4 regions of the Rothia sp. HMSC069C01 genome follow, and region 1 is predicted to be linked to each of the others. Evidence: riboswitches for the same ligand, from Rfam matches in the RefSeq annotation. Region 1 holds a riboswitch; each other region holds the start of a gene.
The links. Region 1 has a riboswitch for S-adenosylmethionine ahead of HMPREF2981_RS05205 (LLM class flavin-dependent oxidoreductase). Riboswitches for the same ligand answer to the same signal wherever they lie in the genome.
Positions count from the first base shown of each region.

Region 2: it holds a riboswitch for S-adenosylmethionine, as region 1 does, so the genes downstream of both, HMPREF2981_RS04590 (methylenetetrahydrofolate reductase) here and HMPREF2981_RS05205 (LLM class flavin-dependent oxidoreductase) in region 1, are expected to answer to the same signal.
Region 3: it holds a riboswitch for S-adenosylmethionine, as region 1 does, so the genes downstream of both, HMPREF2981_RS00275 (bifunctional o-acetylhomoserine/o-acetylserine sulfhydrylase) here and HMPREF2981_RS05205 (LLM class flavin-dependent oxidoreductase) in region 1, are expected to answer to the same signal.
Region 4: it holds a riboswitch for S-adenosylmethionine, as region 1 does, so the genes downstream of both, HMPREF2981_RS02410 (nuclease PIN) here and HMPREF2981_RS05205 (LLM class flavin-dependent oxidoreductase) in region 1, are expected to answer to the same signal.

Region 1 is NZ_KV817391.1:131,806-135,957, reverse strand. Features, by position in the region: gene HMPREF2981_RS05215 (C4-dicarboxylate ABC transporter substrate-binding protein) at 1-1,035, shown strand, start outside; gene HMPREF2981_RS05210 (zinc-dependent metalloprotease family protein) at 1,369-2,586, shown strand; SAM riboswitch class IV at 2,814-2,923, shown strand; gene HMPREF2981_RS05205 (LLM class flavin-dependent oxidoreductase) at 3,029-4,152, shown strand, end outside.
Region 2 is NZ_KV817389.1:35,240-39,391, forward strand. Features, by position in the region: gene metE (5-methyltetrahydropteroyltriglutamate--homocysteine S-methyltransferase) at 1-1,406, opposite strand, end outside; gene HMPREF2981_RS04590 (methylenetetrahydrofolate reductase) at 1,450-2,361, opposite strand; SAM riboswitch class I at 2,439-2,547, opposite strand; gene HMPREF2981_RS04595 (aldo/keto reductase) at 2,861-3,862, shown strand; gene HMPREF2981_RS04600 (sugar porter family MFS transporter) at 3,983-4,152, shown strand, end outside.
Region 3 is NZ_KV817375.1:64,675-68,826, reverse strand. Features, by position in the region: gene HMPREF2981_RS00280 (homoserine O-acetyltransferase MetX) at 1-643, opposite strand, end outside; gene HMPREF2981_RS00275 (bifunctional o-acetylhomoserine/o-acetylserine sulfhydrylase) at 739-2,085, opposite strand; SAM riboswitch class IV at 2,195-2,308, opposite strand; gene HMPREF2981_RS00265 (ABC transporter ATP-binding protein) at 2,889-3,890, shown strand; gene HMPREF2981_RS00260 (ABC transporter permease) at 3,887-4,152, shown strand, end outside.
Region 4 is NZ_KV817381.1:75,975-80,126, reverse strand. Features, by position in the region: gene HMPREF2981_RS02420 (cell division protein PerM) at 1-1,717, opposite strand, end outside; gene HMPREF2981_RS02415 (PIN domain-containing protein) at 1,969-2,403, opposite strand; gene HMPREF2981_RS02410 (nuclease PIN) at 2,408-2,686, opposite strand; SAM riboswitch class IV at 2,665-2,793, opposite strand; gene HMPREF2981_RS10850 (hypothetical protein) at 3,058-3,339, shown strand; gene HMPREF2981_RS02400 (hypothetical protein) at 3,430-3,753, shown strand; gene HMPREF2981_RS02395 (hypothetical protein) at 3,776-4,102, shown strand.

The DNA.
Region 1 (4,152 bases):
GGGATCTCAGACATCGTGGAAATCAACGGATACGATGCTGATGGTGATGGTAGACCTGAAGTCGATTACAAGAAAATGGGCGCAAATCCCTACCACAAGGATGTATTCGTTGAGATGGACTACATGCCTGGCGAGCTTGCCAGTGAGGAAGAGCTGGATCGCATTGTGCAGTCTTTTGCTGACTTGAATGTTACTAACCCTGACGGCAGGGCAGGCGTTAATCTGCATCTGGATGCCGGTGCCGCCCGAGGCCCTAAGTATAACTTGGGAGGCGGCAACCAGGTTCCGCACCAAATGCTCAGCAACGATATGGAGTCTTCTGGGGAATGGGCAAATATCAGGGCTCATAATTTTGATTCTGCCCGCTACAACAGCGGTTTCGACTACATGATCTGGGGCGATTACTATGTGGATAATAAAACCGGAAATCGAATCTCATCAGGAGTAGGGCTTATAAGCTCTCCCGGTTTCATGGTGACCGTTGGGAAAACCTATTGGGAAGGAGCCAACAGCGATATTCGCGTGGGCACTTTTATCCACGAGCTGGGGCATAACCTCAACCTGAAGCACGGCGGTACTGACGATTTCAACGGCAAGCCTCAGTACTACAGCGTGATGAATTACAACTATCAGCTCACTGGCATTCCCAAGGCGGACGGAACCCGATACTTCGGATACCTGCAGCAGGATATGCCAACCCTTAACGAATGGGCACTGAACGAGCGCGACGGCTTTGGCCCCCAAGCGGGCGAATACCTGTATACGCACAAAGATAAAAATGGGAAAGACGTTACTCAGCCCGCAAATCAACCCATCGATTTCAACCGGAACGGCGTTATTGATAATTCTCCGGTCTCGGTAGATCTCAATGGCGATGGGATACTAAAGGAGCTAACTGCTCTCAGTGATCTGAAGAAGCTCAACTTTGATATGACGCCTACTCAGGCTGGAGCTGGCGGTCCTGTGGCTCAGCCTGAAGCGGAAGAAAACCCGGTCACTGCGGATGACGCCCGCAACCTGGGCCTTATTCCCTAAATCATTCGGCGTTCTTCCCAAAACGGGGGCGAAGAGGTGTAGCTGCTGAGGGATGTTATTCCGAGCGTGCGAGGACATACATAACGTTCTGAAGCTGGCGAGGCAACGAGCCAGATGAAACACGCCCTCGCTGCACCTCTTCGTTCCCGGGCTTTACCCCGCACAACCGTTCATATACTACTCTCTTGCTCAGACGGCATCGTGATGCCATCTAAAATGCACTCGCATCCGAGAACCCGCAACATCGCAGGTTCTCGCCGATGACTATCGCTCACTTCACTCTCTATGTAAGATTCCCTCTCACTCAACACATGACACTAAGGAATATCTCTCATGAAATTACGTACTATAGTGCGCCTGATGCTGGCATTCGTCAGCCTGGTGCTTGTTGTTCCTCTGAATTCTCTGCCCGTTTCTGCGGTGGAAGCGAAGCCCGCTCAGCCTGCACCCGCGCAGAACCAGAATATAGATCTCGTTCAGAGCCCCAACTCGGGTGATCGCGACGGCGATCATATTCCCGACGAGCTGGAAAGAGACGGGTACGATATCAACAACGATGGCATACCAGAGATCGATTTCCCTAAGATGGGCGCGGATCCCAACCATAAAGACATTTTTGTCGAGATGGATTATATGCCCGGTGAGCTTGCCAGTGAGGAAGAGCTGGATCGAATCGTGCAATCTTTCGCGGATATAAATATCAGCAATCCCGACGGCAGAACGGGTATTAATCTGCACTTGGATGCCGGTGCCGCCCGGGGACCTAAGTACAACTTGGGAGGAGGCGAACAGGTCAAGTGGCAAGTGCTCAGCGACGATATAGGTAACAACGCTGGGAACTGGGCCAGGTTTAAAGCTTCTCATTTTAATCAGCGTCGTGATGGACTCTTTCATTATATGGTTTGGGGCGACTACTACGTGCAACAACAAAATGGGGAGAGCGGCTCATCAGGATTGGGACAATTGGGAGGTCGTGATTTCATGGTGACTGTGGGGAAGACACACTGGAATAACAATAAAGGTAATATGAGCGATATTCGCGTGGGTACTTTTATTCACGAGCTGGGGCATAACCTCGGCCTGCAGCACGGTGGTGATGCCGATGAGAAAGGCGAAAAAGGTAAACCACAGTACTTCAGCGTTATGAATTACAACTATCAGCTTACCGGTGTGCCCAAGGCGGATGGAACCAAATATTTCGGATACCTGCAGCAAGATATGCCGACCCTTAAAGAATGGGCCTTGGACGAACGCAAAGGCTTTGGTCCCCAAGCGCGTGGGTACATGTATCGGCCCAATTCAGAGGCCGTACTGAGACCAGCAGATGGACCTGTCGATCTCAACGGTAATGGCGAAATCGACCATGGAATCTATGCTCTTGATCTTAACCGTGACGGAATGAAAGGCTGGCTGACGGCACCAAGCGACCTGAAAAAATTGAGCTTTGGAGCTGTGTTTGGACGAGGTGCTGACGAGACTATCCCTGAGCCCAAGGTGGAAATAAACCCCATCACTGCGGATGACGCCCGCGAATTGGATCTCATTTCCTGAATAATTTGACGCTTTTCCTAAAATGGGAGCGAAGAATGGCAGCGGGAGCGTTAAACACGCTCCCGCTGCAAATTATTGCTCCCGAATTTTGCCGTCGCATTCGAAAGAACACTGCTGTCCGCCGGGCGACGTACGCGGCCCTTAATATTACGGGCGACAGTCACAAACATTAATATTCGTCATAATATCGCACCAACCACGACACCCCTTATACACTCAAAATCAAGGATTATGAGTCCCGGCGTAAAGCTCTGGCTAGCCGGGCGGCAACCCTCTCCCGTAGCGGGGTGCTCCAGATGATGATCTGGCTTCAAGGGACACGAAGCAAGTACGGCGCGAATGCGCCACCTGCACAACTTGGAACACCAAGAAGGCCACCACCTATAAAGGAGGCGGCGCGCGGGGTGCAGGAACACCCTAACATTCGCGAAAGGATACGTAGATGGCTGAGCAGAAGAAGCGCATCGCAGTTAACGCATTCGACATGACCTGTGTGGGTCACCAGAGCTTCGACCTCTGGCGCCACCCCCGCTCCCGTGCTACCGAGTACAACACCATCAAATACTGGACTGACCTGGCACAGATCCTTGAGAAGGGCTTCTTCGACGGCGTATTCCTAGCCGATGTTGTGGGCATCTACGATATTTACAAGAACTCCGCCGCGCCCGCTATCGAAGGCGGCGCTCAGGTGCCCGTGAACGATCCGTTCATGCAGATCTCCGCAATGGCCGCCGTAACCGAGCACCTGGGCTTCGGTGTGACCTCAGCCGTCACCTACGAGCAGCCTTACACGCTCGCACGCAAGTACGCTTCTCTCGACCACCTCACTAACGGGCGTGTGGGCTTCAATGTGGTGACCTCATACCTGCCTTCCGCAGCCGAATGTCAGGGCCTCGAAACCCAGATTGAGCACGACACCCGATACGAACTCGCCGAAGAGTTCCTGGATGTCTGCTACAAGCTCTGGGAAGGCTCCTGGGAAGACGGCGCGGTCGTCAAAGACCGCGAGAAGGGTATCTACGCCGACCCCGCCAAGGTGCACCCGATTCAGCACAAGGGTAAGTACTTCAGCGTGCCTGGTGCGGGTCTGACCGAGCCCAGCCCCCAACGCACCCCCGTGATTTTCCAGGCGGGCGCATCCAGCCGCGGGCAGAAGTTCTCGGGCAAGCATGCCGAAGTTGTGTTTATCGGTGCGCTGCGCCCCGATTTGACCCGCATTATTACCGACCGTATCCGTGACCGCGCCGAAGAGAACGGCCGCGGCCGCGACGAAATCAAGGTTTTCGCGATGCTCTCCATTATTGTGGACGAGACCGAAGAGAAGGCGAAGGCAAAGTACGAAGAGTACCGCAAGTACGTGAACCTGGAATCTTCGCAGGCCATTATCGGCGGCTGGTCCGGCGTGGATCTTTCGCAGTTCGACGAGGACGAGGTACTCAACTATGTGAAGACCGAGTCGATTCAGTCTTTCCTCACTCCCTTCACCCTGCAGTCCAAGGATAAGCAGTGGACGCGTAAGGATATTGCCGAGCACTGCACTATCGGCGGTATGGGCGAGGTTATTGT
Region 2 (4,152 bases), on a different contig from region 1:
TGCTGCGTGATTTTACCGGCACGTGCCTCTGCACGGTGGCGGCGAATATCGCCGGTCTGTGGGAATGAACCAATGGTCGTGGTCGGCAGCTTCGGCAGATTCAGATCGGCTTGGGCATCCCGGCGGATCTTCAGTTCGGGACGCTCAAAATCCTGCGGTTTCACGGATGCGGCACGCTCACGGATTGCCGCATTATGCTTACGCGGATCCGCTGTGAAACGTGCTAGCGCTTCGTCGGCGGTCTTCAACTCTGCCTCAACCGCAGACTCACCGTCGGCAAGACCGCGGGCAAGAGTCACGATCTCGGCGACTTTCTGGTCGGCAAAAGCCAGACCGTCTACGGGCACATCGGCGGGGTCTTCAAGGTCAAGATCGTGCGGCACATGCTGCAGCGAGGTTGAGGACGCGACCGCCACCGCACCGCCGTTAATGTTCTGGAGTGCGTGCAGGAGCGCTCGCAAGTCGGCGCGCCAAATATTGCGCCCGTTAATGGCACCTGCCACCAGGGTTATGCCGGAGTCTTTGAAGGCGGTCAGCGCCTCGGCATCGTAGAGCGTGGAAACCAGATCGAGATGCAGCGCCTCAATACCGGTGTCTAACAGTGCGGGCAGGTTCTCGCGCAGGTTGCCGTAGGGGCTTGTCACCAGGATTGCGGGGCGGTTCGTTTCGGCTGCCAACGCGGTGTAAGTTTTACGCGTCAATTCGGCGATTTTGGCGTTGGGAATGTCGCGGTCCACGGTCAGGCCGGGCTCGTCGAGCTGCACCCACTGCACGCCGCGTGCCGCCAGTTCGGCGAGCACCTGCTGGTAGGCTTTCACGAAATCGTCCAGGCGATCCAGCGGTGTGAACCCTTCGGGCGAACCCTGTTCGGCTTTTGCCCCGAGAAGCAGGGTGAGCGGGCCGACCAGCTGCGGGCGCACCGTCACCCCGTGCTCCTTGGCGACTTCAAGCTGCTCGTCAATAGCCTCAAGATTCAGCTTGATCTCGGTATCCGGACCGATCTCGGGCACCAGGTAGTGGTAGTTCGTATCGAACCATTTCGTCATCTCCAGCGGAGGCAGCGTCTCGGTGCCGCGTGCTAGAGCAAAGTACCCGGGCAGATCGAGCAGGCCGCGCGCATCCTTGGCGTCGGCAAGACGCTTGGGCACGAGGGTGAAAAGGCGCACGGCATCGAGCACCTGATCGTAGTACGAGAAAGTCGCCGGGATAGACGAATCGGTGGCGCTAAGACCGCGCTCGATCACACGGTCATAGTAGGTGCGCTGCACATCTGCGGCCGCCTGGAGCAGTTCATCCTGCGTGATTTTGCCTTTCCAGAACGCTTCCTGTGCCTTCTTCAGCTCGCGGAAGCGGCCCACGCGGGGGTAACCGACGATGGTTGCTGCGGGGAATGGGGTGTGGGTCATCCTAGTTCCTTACTGTGGGAGGGTGTCAAATAAAAAGGGGAGTTTAGAGGTATTGAAGATCGCTTAGGGGGAGTTTGAAACGGTTCGAGTAGCGCGGAACGTCGAGTTCTTCGAGGACGTCCAGCACAGCCTCATGCTCGTTAAATGTGAAGAAATGCAGGCCGGGGGCGCCAGCATCAAGCACCTTGCGACATTGGTCGAGTGCATGTTCCACGCCGATGCGGTGCAGCTCGCGCGAATCGCTCGCGGTTTCCAGGCGATGCGCCAGCTCGCGCGGTACTTCAAGCCCGGCAAGCTCGCACAGCTTCGTCAGCCGAGCCAGCGAGGTAACGGGCATAATACCGGGAATAATGGGCATCTCCACCCCGGCAAGGCGCGCAGCATCCACCAGCCCCGAATAGCGCTCGGTCTCAAAGAAAACCTGGGTGATGGCGAAATCCGCCCCGGCACGCTGCTTTGAAAGCAGAATCTCAATGTCTTGAAGAAGCGAGGACGATTCGGGGTGCTTATGCGGGTACGCCGCAACCCCAATCGACACTTTCCCCGCGGCAAGATGCGCGAAATCCTCACGCTCCACCCTGCGAATCAGCTCCACCAGGTAGCGGGCAAAAGGCAGCTCAAGCGAGCGCGTGTTTTCGGGTGGAATATCGCCGCGCAGCGCCAGAAACCCGCGTACTCCAAGCCCCAGAATCAGACGAACCGAGCGTTCCAAATCGGCCACGGAATGCCCCACGCAGATTAGATGCGCCAGCGGATTCAGCGAGGTTTCATGTACAAGGTGATCGAGCAGAGCCAGCGTCTTTTGGCGGCGCTGCGCATCGCCCGAATAGGTAACGGAAACGTAATCTGGGTTGGTTTGCTCAAGCTCGGCAATGGTTTTGAGCAGGGAATCGCAGCTTGCGTGCGACCGTGGCGGATACAGCTCGTAAGAAAGAGCCGGGTGAACTGTCGTCATTTTCATTCCTCCGTGTTCACCCGATAGAAGCGTGCCCGAAGGTACGCCGAATCTTAGCAAGACGCGAAGGGAATTCACTTCTATCGGTTCTGGCGGGAGCACCTTGTCCGTCCACCCAATGGGTAGAGGCTGGCGAGGTTGCTGCGACGTCTAAGAGCCAGATCTCTCGGTCGCTCTGGATAGATAACGTTCCCATTTTAGGCAGGATGCGCGGTGTCAGCAAGAATATGTCGGCACATGTCGTCGAGCGGTCATAACCGCTTAATATTGTGGGATGCGGCGAAACAATACGTCATACGGGTTCGCGGCGGTTCGGATCGGCGAATTGAACCCTCCACCTGATTTGGTCGTAAGTTTAGCCGCGAGCAGATAATATGTCGACGAACAGATAGCGGAATGTTATCTGCTCGTCACAAAACTATCTGCTCGCGGGAGAATCGCAGAGCGCCGCGAACGTCATGTTGCGACCACGTCCTGTCAAACACGGTAGAGTAAATGTATGGAACGCATCGAATCTCCCGCATATGCACGCCTGGGTAACTCCGGGCTGGTCGTGCCCTCTGTCGGTATCGGCTGCAACAACCTGGGACGCCCCGGCACCCCCACTCAAACTCAGGAAGGCACCAACGCCGTGATCGCCGCCGCAGTCGAGGCGGGCATCGGCTTCTTCGATATTGCCGACCTATACGGCGCCGAACCCGGGCTGTCAGAAACCATGTTCGGTACCGCGATGCGCGAACTCAATCTCAACCGCGATGACCTGATCATCGTCACCAAATTTGGGCTTCCCACCGGCACCCTCAACGGCAACGACTGGGATGCGCGCGGCTCACGCCGATACATTATGCGTGCCGTCGAAGGTTCACTGCGCCGTCTGGGAACCGAGTACATTGACCTGTATTTCTACCACAGCCCCGACCCGAACACCCCGCTGGAAGAGACCCTGTCTGCGCTCGACACGCTCGTGACCAGCGGAAAGGTGCGTTACCTGGGGCACTCCAACTTTGCGGGGTGGCAGCTTGCCCACGCCGAGCACCTCGCCCGCGAACTCGGCACTGAGCGGTTTATCGCCGCCGAAAACCACTACAACCTGCTGGATCGCCGCGCCGAACTCGAAATTCTGCCCGCCGCCCGCCACTTCGGGCTCGGGGTTCTCCCGTATTTCCCGCTCGCTAACGGGCTTTTGACCGGAAAATACCGCCGCGACAGCATCCCGGCAGGGTCACGCCTGTCGCACTCCAAAGCGCAGGTACTCGCGCAAGCCGATTGGGAACAACTCGATGCCTACCACGAATTTTGTGCCGATCTGGGGATCTCTGAGGTTCAAGCATCCATCTCTTGGCTCAAACAGCAGGCTCCCGTTGCCAGCGTGATCGCCGGGGCAACCACCCCCGACCAGGTACGCGCAAACGCGCAGGCCGCAAGTGTGCGGTTCAACGACGACGAACTGGCGCGGCTCAACGAGATTTTCCCAGCGCCCGAAAGCATCGCGCTTTTCTGACACTTCTCCTTCGCCACTGCAAATATAGCCAAATGGGAATATAACTAATCGGGAATATACCCAAGCCAGCAAGTGTTTAAAGACTGTGCGGTATCTCAACCTGTGCCGTACAAGACCCTCATGAAAGACAAAAATACCCGCATGAGCATTACCACCGAGCCGCCGAATCGCGCCAGTGCACTACCCCCGCTCGGGCAGGGCACACACACACGCCGCCTAGGCGTTATCGCGCTGGTGGCAACCTTCGGCGGGCTCCTCTTCGGGTACGACACCGGCGTTATCAACGGTGC
Region 3 (4,152 bases), on a different contig from region 1:
GAGCCCAGGAAATCTGTTCGGCAGTGGCGGCGGGGCCGGCGGCGATGACCGCGCATCCGCGTACCAGCTCGGGGAAGGTTGCCGCCCATTCGATAGCGCGTGCTCCGCCGAGCGATCCTCCGATGACATGGTGAAAACTCTTAATCCCCAACCGGGCGATAAGTTCGGCTTCGGCTCGTACCGAGTCGCGAATAGTGACGTAAGGGAAGCGTGACCCCCAGGGTTTTCCGGCGCCCGGGTACCCCTCGGGTACGATGCTTGCCGGACCGGTCGAGCCGTAGCATCCACCCAAGATATTGGGGGCGATCACAAAATATTTGGTGGTATCGACCACCGCGCCCGGCCCCACGATACCTTCCCACCAACCATCACTTTCGACCGCACGGATACTGGGTGCAGGCATATCTGATGTGGGAATCCCGCGCGAAACATGGGTGTCGCCGGTGAGGGCGTGCAGAATAAGAATCGCGTTGTCCCCAGCTTCGTTAAGAGTCCCCCACGTCTCGTAGCTAATGTTTACCTGTGGAAGCACGGTACCGTTTTCGAGGGTGAAATCACCGATCGCCATCTGCCGCAGGTACCCCTGAGCGCTGGGATACTGCAGTTGCGACAGATAGGTGGCGTGTACGGTATTTTCCGTCATGTTTTCTCCTGGGTAACCGGTAGTTGGTAATGGCAGGCGAGAAACCGATACCGCGACCGGGCACTTACTGTGCAGCCCGGTCGCGGCGGTGCAGGTTAGGCGTTCAGAGTCGCAAAGCCCAGTTCAAGATCTGCAATAATATCGTCAATATTTTCGATCCCTACGGCGAGGCGCACAAAGTTTTTGCTCACCCCAATTGCCTCTAGCTCTTCCTCGGAAAGCTGCGAGTGGGTGGTGGATGCGGGATGAATCACGAGCGAGCGTACATCGCCGATATTCGCTACATTGGAGTGCAGCTGCAGGGCGTCCACAAAGGTGCGGGTCTGTTCCAGGTCGGCGTCTTTAAGGGTAAATCCTACGACGGCGCCCGGTCCCTTCGGCAGGTATTTTTGGGCTCGCTCGTACCAGGGCGAGGAAGGCAGACCGGCCCAGATCACCTGATCGACCAGCGGATGCTCCTCCAACCAGTTTGCGACCTTGGTCGCGTTCTCGATATGGCGTTCGATGCGCAGGGAAAGAGTCTCCAGACCGATACCAATGTTGAAGGCGTTGGTTGGAGAGATCGCCGCCCCGGTGTCGCGCAGAAGCGAAACTCGCGCCTTGAGAATATAGGAAAGGTTCGCACCAAAAGCGGAGTCTTTGCCCAAGTCACGGGCATAAACTAGACCGTGGTAACCGGGGGCAGGTTCGTTGAACTTGGGGAACTTTTCGGGATTGGCTCCGTAGTCAAAATTCCCGGAGTCCACGATAACGCCGCCGATTGAGGTGCCGTGCCCACCCAGATATTTTGTGGCGGAATGGATTACCACATCCGCACCAAATTCGATGGGGCGCACAAGGTAAGGGGTGGGAACAGTGTTATCGACGATTAGGGGAACGCCATTGTCGTGAGCGATCTGGGCGATAGGCTCGATGTCGAGTACATCGTTACGGGGGTTAGGTACGGTTTCTCCGTAGAAGAGTTTCGTGTTGGGGCGAACCGCATCGCGCCATTGCTGCAGGTCGTCCGGGTTCTCAACAAACGTAGTTTCAACGCCGAGGTCGGCAAGCGTATATTTCAGTAGATTGTAGGTTCCTCCGTAGATCGAGGGGGAAGCCACGATATGGTCGCCCGCGCCCGCAATATTAAGAATCGCATAAGTAATAGCCGCTTGACCTGAGGCCAGCAAAAGCGCGCCCACTCCCCCTTCAAGGGATGCGATACGGTTTTCGATAACCTCTTGGGTGGGGTTGTTCAGACGGGTATAGATAGGCCCAAGCTCGGCTAGAGCAAAACGGTTAGCGGCCTGTTCTGCGTTCTCAAAGACGAACGAGGTGGTCTGGTAGATAGGTAACGCCCGAGCTCCCGTTGCAGCATCCGGTGCCTGCCCCGCGTGAATCTGGCGGGTTTCAAATTTCCAACCGGCGGGGTTGGCGGGAGTCGGGACTGTAGTGTTGCTCATGCGAAGCTCCTTGTGATAGTTCAGGGGGCCGCATGCCGATTTCGGTACAGAGTTCTTGGGTTTTCTTCTCTGCAAACGAAAAAACGATGTACCAGAATCGGGCACATCGGTCCCGCGCTTGCGTTGTACTTTGTGTTCAACGCCTGGTCCTCACCCAGGGCACCCCACCGCGGAGGAGGGTTGCCGGCCAGCTAGCTGGGGCTTATCACTGGCTCTCATGACCTGCATCTAGAGTTTCATAGGAAGCGCACATGGTCAAGCGGGATGCGTGTTTTCGGCGCATTGTTGCAAAGATGACGTTTTATGAACTGTTTTCGCGACAGCCTATTGTTTGGGAGAAACACCAATACTTATGCGCTTGTGACCGTGCCTATGTTGTACCCGAACCGCTAAAGCCATATGATCTGCCGTTAGCCGTCGCTAAATTACCATCAGTGTAGGCAATCGTGAGCCATGCTACACTGATGGAAACCTTGAATCTAGGAGTGATGAGGTATGACCTCCCGCTAAAGTCGCACCGGCTCGCGGAATGCCCGCCCAGATGGTGGGCTCTAAAAATTTTAGAAATAACCCTGCTTTGGTTCGATACATTTCAGAAGCGCATAGTGAGCGCTTGGGACACCAAAGTTCTGAGGGTTTTATTGTTATACCTTCCGCATCTGCAGTCGGTGACTTGGGATTATTCAGGCACTAAGAAGTGCCTCTCTCACGACTATTCATCTCACCCGTCCCACATATTGCAGGCGTGCGAACACCATGCTCAAGAGGCTTCGGGTGACTAAGCACCGCAAGGTTTTATCACAATGTCTACAATTCTTGACGCGGCACAGCTATGCCGCACCTTTGGCAAAGGTGAACACGCTTTCACTGCTGTCGATAATGTTTCGCTTAGTATAAGCTCCGGCGAAATTCATGCTCTGCTCGGTCCCAACGGAGCGGGAAAAACAACAATTGTACAGATGTGCGCAACACTGTTGACTCCCACCAGCGGCGCCGTTCGCATCGACGGGGTGGATGCGCTTGCGCACCCCCAGCGTGCGCGCGCATCCCTAGGGCTTGTACTCGGCGGGGATACCGGGTTCTATCCGCGAGCATCCGCCCGCGATAATCTTCTCTTCTTCGCCGACCTTGCCGGGGTTAGCGCGCGCAAACGCCGTACCCAGGTGGCGAGCGCTTTGGAACGGGTCGATCTTGCAGATGTCGCCGCGAAGAAGGTACAAGAGTTTTCCCGCGGTATGAAACAACGTCTGCACATCGCACGGGCACTGCTGGGCGAGCCAAAACTGCTGCTTTTGGATGAGCCGACGAATGGGCTTGACCCAGATATTTCACTGACAATACGCCAGTTGATTCGTTCCCTCGCTGATGATGGCACCGCCATTTTACTCACGAGCCATCTGCTGGGCGAGATTGAGGAGTTAGCGCATCGGGTCACGGTCATCGGTGCCGGTCGCATGGCGGTTTCGGGCACAGTGGCGGATATTACCGCGCACGCCGGGATCTCCGCTACCACCGTGGGACGTGTGGGTGCGAATGCTGGAGCGGTACTTCAAGAACTTGCTCGGTCTTTGGGCGATGCGGGAACAATGTTACTGACCCCGCGCAGCAGCGAGTGGGAGATCACCGTGTACTGGAATGAACGTTCTGTTTCGGAAGGGTCGCACCCCTTCAGGACCGAACATGCAGAGGCTCTGCTGACCCGTATTCTCACTGAGCGTGAGGTTCAGATGCTCACACCGCTGTATACTCGCCCAGCCACCCTCGAAGAGGCATACCTGGCTATGGCGGAAGGACTGAAACGATGAACCGGCAACTTCGCCTAATGTCCTTTTCCCTGCGCCAATTTCTCACAGTTCCCTACTTCCTACAGTTACTGCTGCTGAGCACCTTTGGAGCAACGGCCCTGCAAGCACTCGCCGCCGGTGCCTGGCCAGTAGATGCGACCCTCGCCTGGACTCGCGCAGGCATTATCGGTACCTGGAACATGTGCATTGTTGCCGCCGGGATCCTCAACTTTGAGCGCTACCGGGGAACGTTCGTGTATCTGCTCAATGGTGCCGTGAACCC
Region 4 (4,152 bases), on a different contig from region 1:
GCTTGCCGGGCTTGACCGTGCGCGGCGCATCCTCGGTACCCCCACCGGATTTCTCAGAGGTATCAAGTTCCACGGTGGGTTCATCCGCTCCCGTCAGCTCGATGGTTTGTTCGTCAGATGCCGTATCCTTCGAGTCTGCAGCTTCGGCAGAACTATCTTCACGCAAGGATTCTTGCTCCGTTTTGATACCTAAACTATGCGCTCGCTGCGCTTCTTCCTGTTCGGCAAATTTATTGAGTTCTGCACGGCGGGCGTGCACCTGTTTGACGCGTTCACGCCGCTGCTGAGCCCGCTCACGCGCCTGCTCTTCACGTTCTTGTACCTCGCGTTCCTGCTCATCGTTCCTGAGCTGTTCACGCTCTGCCCGCGCCGCGCGGCGCTGCTGCAGCATCTCGCTCATGCGACTGCCCAGGTTGGGACGTTCATCGGCAAAACGCGGCAGCTCACGACTGCTGTCGGGCAGAAGCACATGGCACAGCAGGTTACCCAACGCGGTACCCGCGCCCAAAGTTATTGCGGTCGCCACGGCGAAAGCTGCGGGCGATGCGCCTACCTCAGTAAAACGCCCCACGCCTAACGATCCGCTGGATATCCAACCCAAAATATAAGCCCATACGCCACAGAGCACACCCACCAGCGAACCCAACACGAGCGAAGAAAGCGGCAGCGCAATCACCCGGTAACGTACCTTCATGGTGATCCACTCGTCCACGTGGTCTTCACCTTCACGCAAGAACCACCAACCGGCAACGGCCCCGGCGCCCAGCGAAACCGCCAGGCTCGCATACCCTATCCAGCCCAGGCTCTCAGGGATAGCGCCCAGCACCGGAAAGAGCGGAAGATCGCCCATCGTCGTCTGCGACCAGCCCACATGCGTGTCAACACCGAACGCGAACCCGGCGCCGGTAGTCCACGACATCGCGTAGATCACCAAGTTCGGAAGGTAACCCAGCTGCAGCAGGGTCACCGCGAGCGCCCCCACCGGCCCGGCGTGAAGTTCCTGGTAGATTGTTGCGATTTGCGACCAGCGCATCATCATGGCGATCACCAGCACCAGAGCACCGCCCATAATGAGCGAGAAAATCGCCACCATGGAGGCACGCACAATCGACCACACATAAGAACTCGCCCACCGCGAGTACTGGCTCATCTGCGAAATCTGTTCAGCGGTGTTCACGCCCACCATACGGGCAAGCGAACGCGATTCATAGTAGCCGCCCCAGATCAACCCGACCAGCACCACGATCTGCGGAATCAACGCCGCACCAACAATACCCAGCAGATGCCGTTCGGTACTCGCCCACGCAAAGGCGACGGCAGCAAAAATACCATAGGCAGCGCACCCTAATAGTACGGGCTTGAAGAATTCCCCCTCATAGGATGCGCGCGCCAGTTTTCGCCCAGACCTAAAGCATAAGAGCACCGGAATAATACTCAGCCCCATGGGCACCAGCGTGAGCATGCCGTGCGGCAGGATAATACCGAACGCATTCGGAATATTCAGCGGCACACCGTGCATGAGCAGCCACAGGTGGGAGGCAAGAGTTGCGAGTGCGGGAAAATCCATGCGGTTAAAACCGTTGGTAAACCACACCGCCATGAGCAGAACGAGCACAAGCCCGAAAGAAAGCGCGGCGGTAAAAACTAATTCAACGATGCCCTGCAGCCAGAGTGGCATAGGGGCAGAATACCGGGATGTAGAAGAGCTACTTTTCATCGTTCTTCCATCATGCCATGAAACCTGCCAGCGCGTGCGAGCCTGCTGGGCTTTCGGGGAAATAGTTCCGGTTAAATGGCGGCTAACCTTCGTTAACCGCTCACCGTGAACATAGGGGTTACACGAACGTTACTGATGCGCTCTCACCGATGCGGCAGCGCGTACAGCTAACTGTGCCGAGCATTTCTCACGGCTTTCTCGAACACGCAGGTACTTCCCCGGCGCTTACGGTGAAAATACTGTGCGGAAGATTAGTCTTCAATCCACGGATTCACCGCGGGTACGCCCCAGGACCGGTACACCTCAGCCTTTGAAGAAACAATTTCGAGGTTATGAGCTTGGGCGCTCGCCGCCATCAGACCTTCGAGGGCGGCGGTGGGCAGGGGCTCGGCATCTTTACGTCCGTGACTGTGGGTGCCGCGCGGGGCGCTGCGTCCCGCCCATTCGAGGCTTACGCGCGCATCCACGTTGATGATATGGTCGGCGAATCTGTCGAGAAGTTCGGCAATCCATCGGTCGGTCTCTGGGTAGGGGTAGAGTCCTTTGAGTTCGCCCACGCTCAGCACCGAAATGTAGAGGTGTTTATAGGCGCGGCGGCGCAGAAAGGCAACAACTTTGGGATCTGGTGTGGCTTTGCGGATCTCGGCGAGAACATCCGAGTCGAGAAGCAGTCCTGAGGCGCTCATACCCCTATGCTACGCGCAAACCGGCATATTCGACGGCAGGAATACCCTCGGGGTTGGGAAGAAGCAGAAAATTGAGGAATTCGTCGCGCTTAGAAGAAATACGTGCGTAATCCTGAATGCTTACTGCCTGGTAACCGCCGCGTGCGGGCACGGATGCGGCACGCAGATTTTCCTGATAAGAGCGTGCAGGAGTAAGGGGGGATGCTGGAGATGAAGAGCTGTTGTACATTGACAACCATGCGCCGAATGCGCGTTCCTTTCGCGTTGCTCTTGCCTGTACCAAGTGCCACCTGAGGCGGCGAATACAAACCGCTTCGTCATCCGAGCCACCCGTGAACATGGGGTTGGCGTTCGACCATAGTCGGAGCTTATCAGTCGAAACTCTTGAAGCTGAATCCAGGTTACAACAGCTTTCAGGAATCTGTAAACGTGCGAACCCGTCAAATTCTTGTGATTTACATAACGTGATTATGGGTGCGTATCTGTATATAACCGCCTTATGGCGGCGTAGTGTGAAGTTTTGGACATTCAGGACAGGCCTACACATTCGAGAAAAATCACGGCACACTGGGTAATGTACAGAAATTTATCTTGCCTCTGATATATCACCATGTCACGCCCACTTTACGCTTCCGGAAAGAAAGAGTGATAACTGTGAAAAAGACTGTACAGATCATGGGGATAGTGGCCGCAATTTTTCTGATCATTGGGTTTGGCTTGTTCATCCTGGCCGGTTGGGGCTCACTCGTGGAATACCACGCCTTCGAATGGAGGGGTGTCGATCCCGCAGGAGCAAGTCCCCTCGTCATGGCGACTAACGACCTGAGCATTCTGTGCGCAGCTATCGGTCTCATCTTTGGTATAACCGCCATAGTTTTAAACGCTGTCAAGGGTTCTCAAGAGGTACGACAAACCCAAAAGAGCCAGCTCAACTGATTATTCTCGATCGATGATTATCAAAGACCAGGCTGAATGCTGAAGAACGTCCATTAGCCCGCAACAAGTTTCCGTTTCCGAGGGGTGGGTATGAAAATAGTACGCGTGGTTGGCATATTAGCTGCCATCTTTCTGGTTCTTGGTGCTGCACTATTTATTCTAGGAAGCTGGGGTTCACTCGTGGAGTATCATGCCCTCGAGTGGAGGGGTGTACAGCATAAAGGAGCGAGTCCTCTCACTCGATCAACTCTCACGATAAGTCTCTGGATTCTCGGTACTGGTCTTTTCGCTGGGCTTATCGTCCTGATTCCGCTCTTCACCACGGCGATCAGGAACTCCCGCAAGACGCACAAAAAGCATCCTAAACAGGCTCAAGACCTCTTGGAAGAAGGTCAGAACCAGGTTGATTCATAGAGCCAGTATCTAAGGAGCGCCCATGAAAAAAGCTATCTACATAGTTGGAGCAACAACTGCGGTGGTCTTCTTTTGTGGCATAGTCCTGTTTATTTTAGGAGAATGGGGCGCTCTCGTGGAGTATCACGCCTCTGAATGGAGGGGTATTCAATTCGAGGGAGCTAGTCCGCTCACACGCGCAACTTTGAATATAAGTTTCCGACTCTTAGGTATCGGTTTTCTCGCCGGGCTCTTCACCTTTATTCTGCTCTTCACCACGGCGATCAGGAACTCCCGCAAGACGCACAAAAAGCATCCTAAACAGGCTCAAGACCTCTTGGAAGAAGGTCAGAACCAGGTTGATTCATAGAGTCAGCATCTAAGGAGCGCTCATGAAAAAAGCTATATACACCGTTGGAG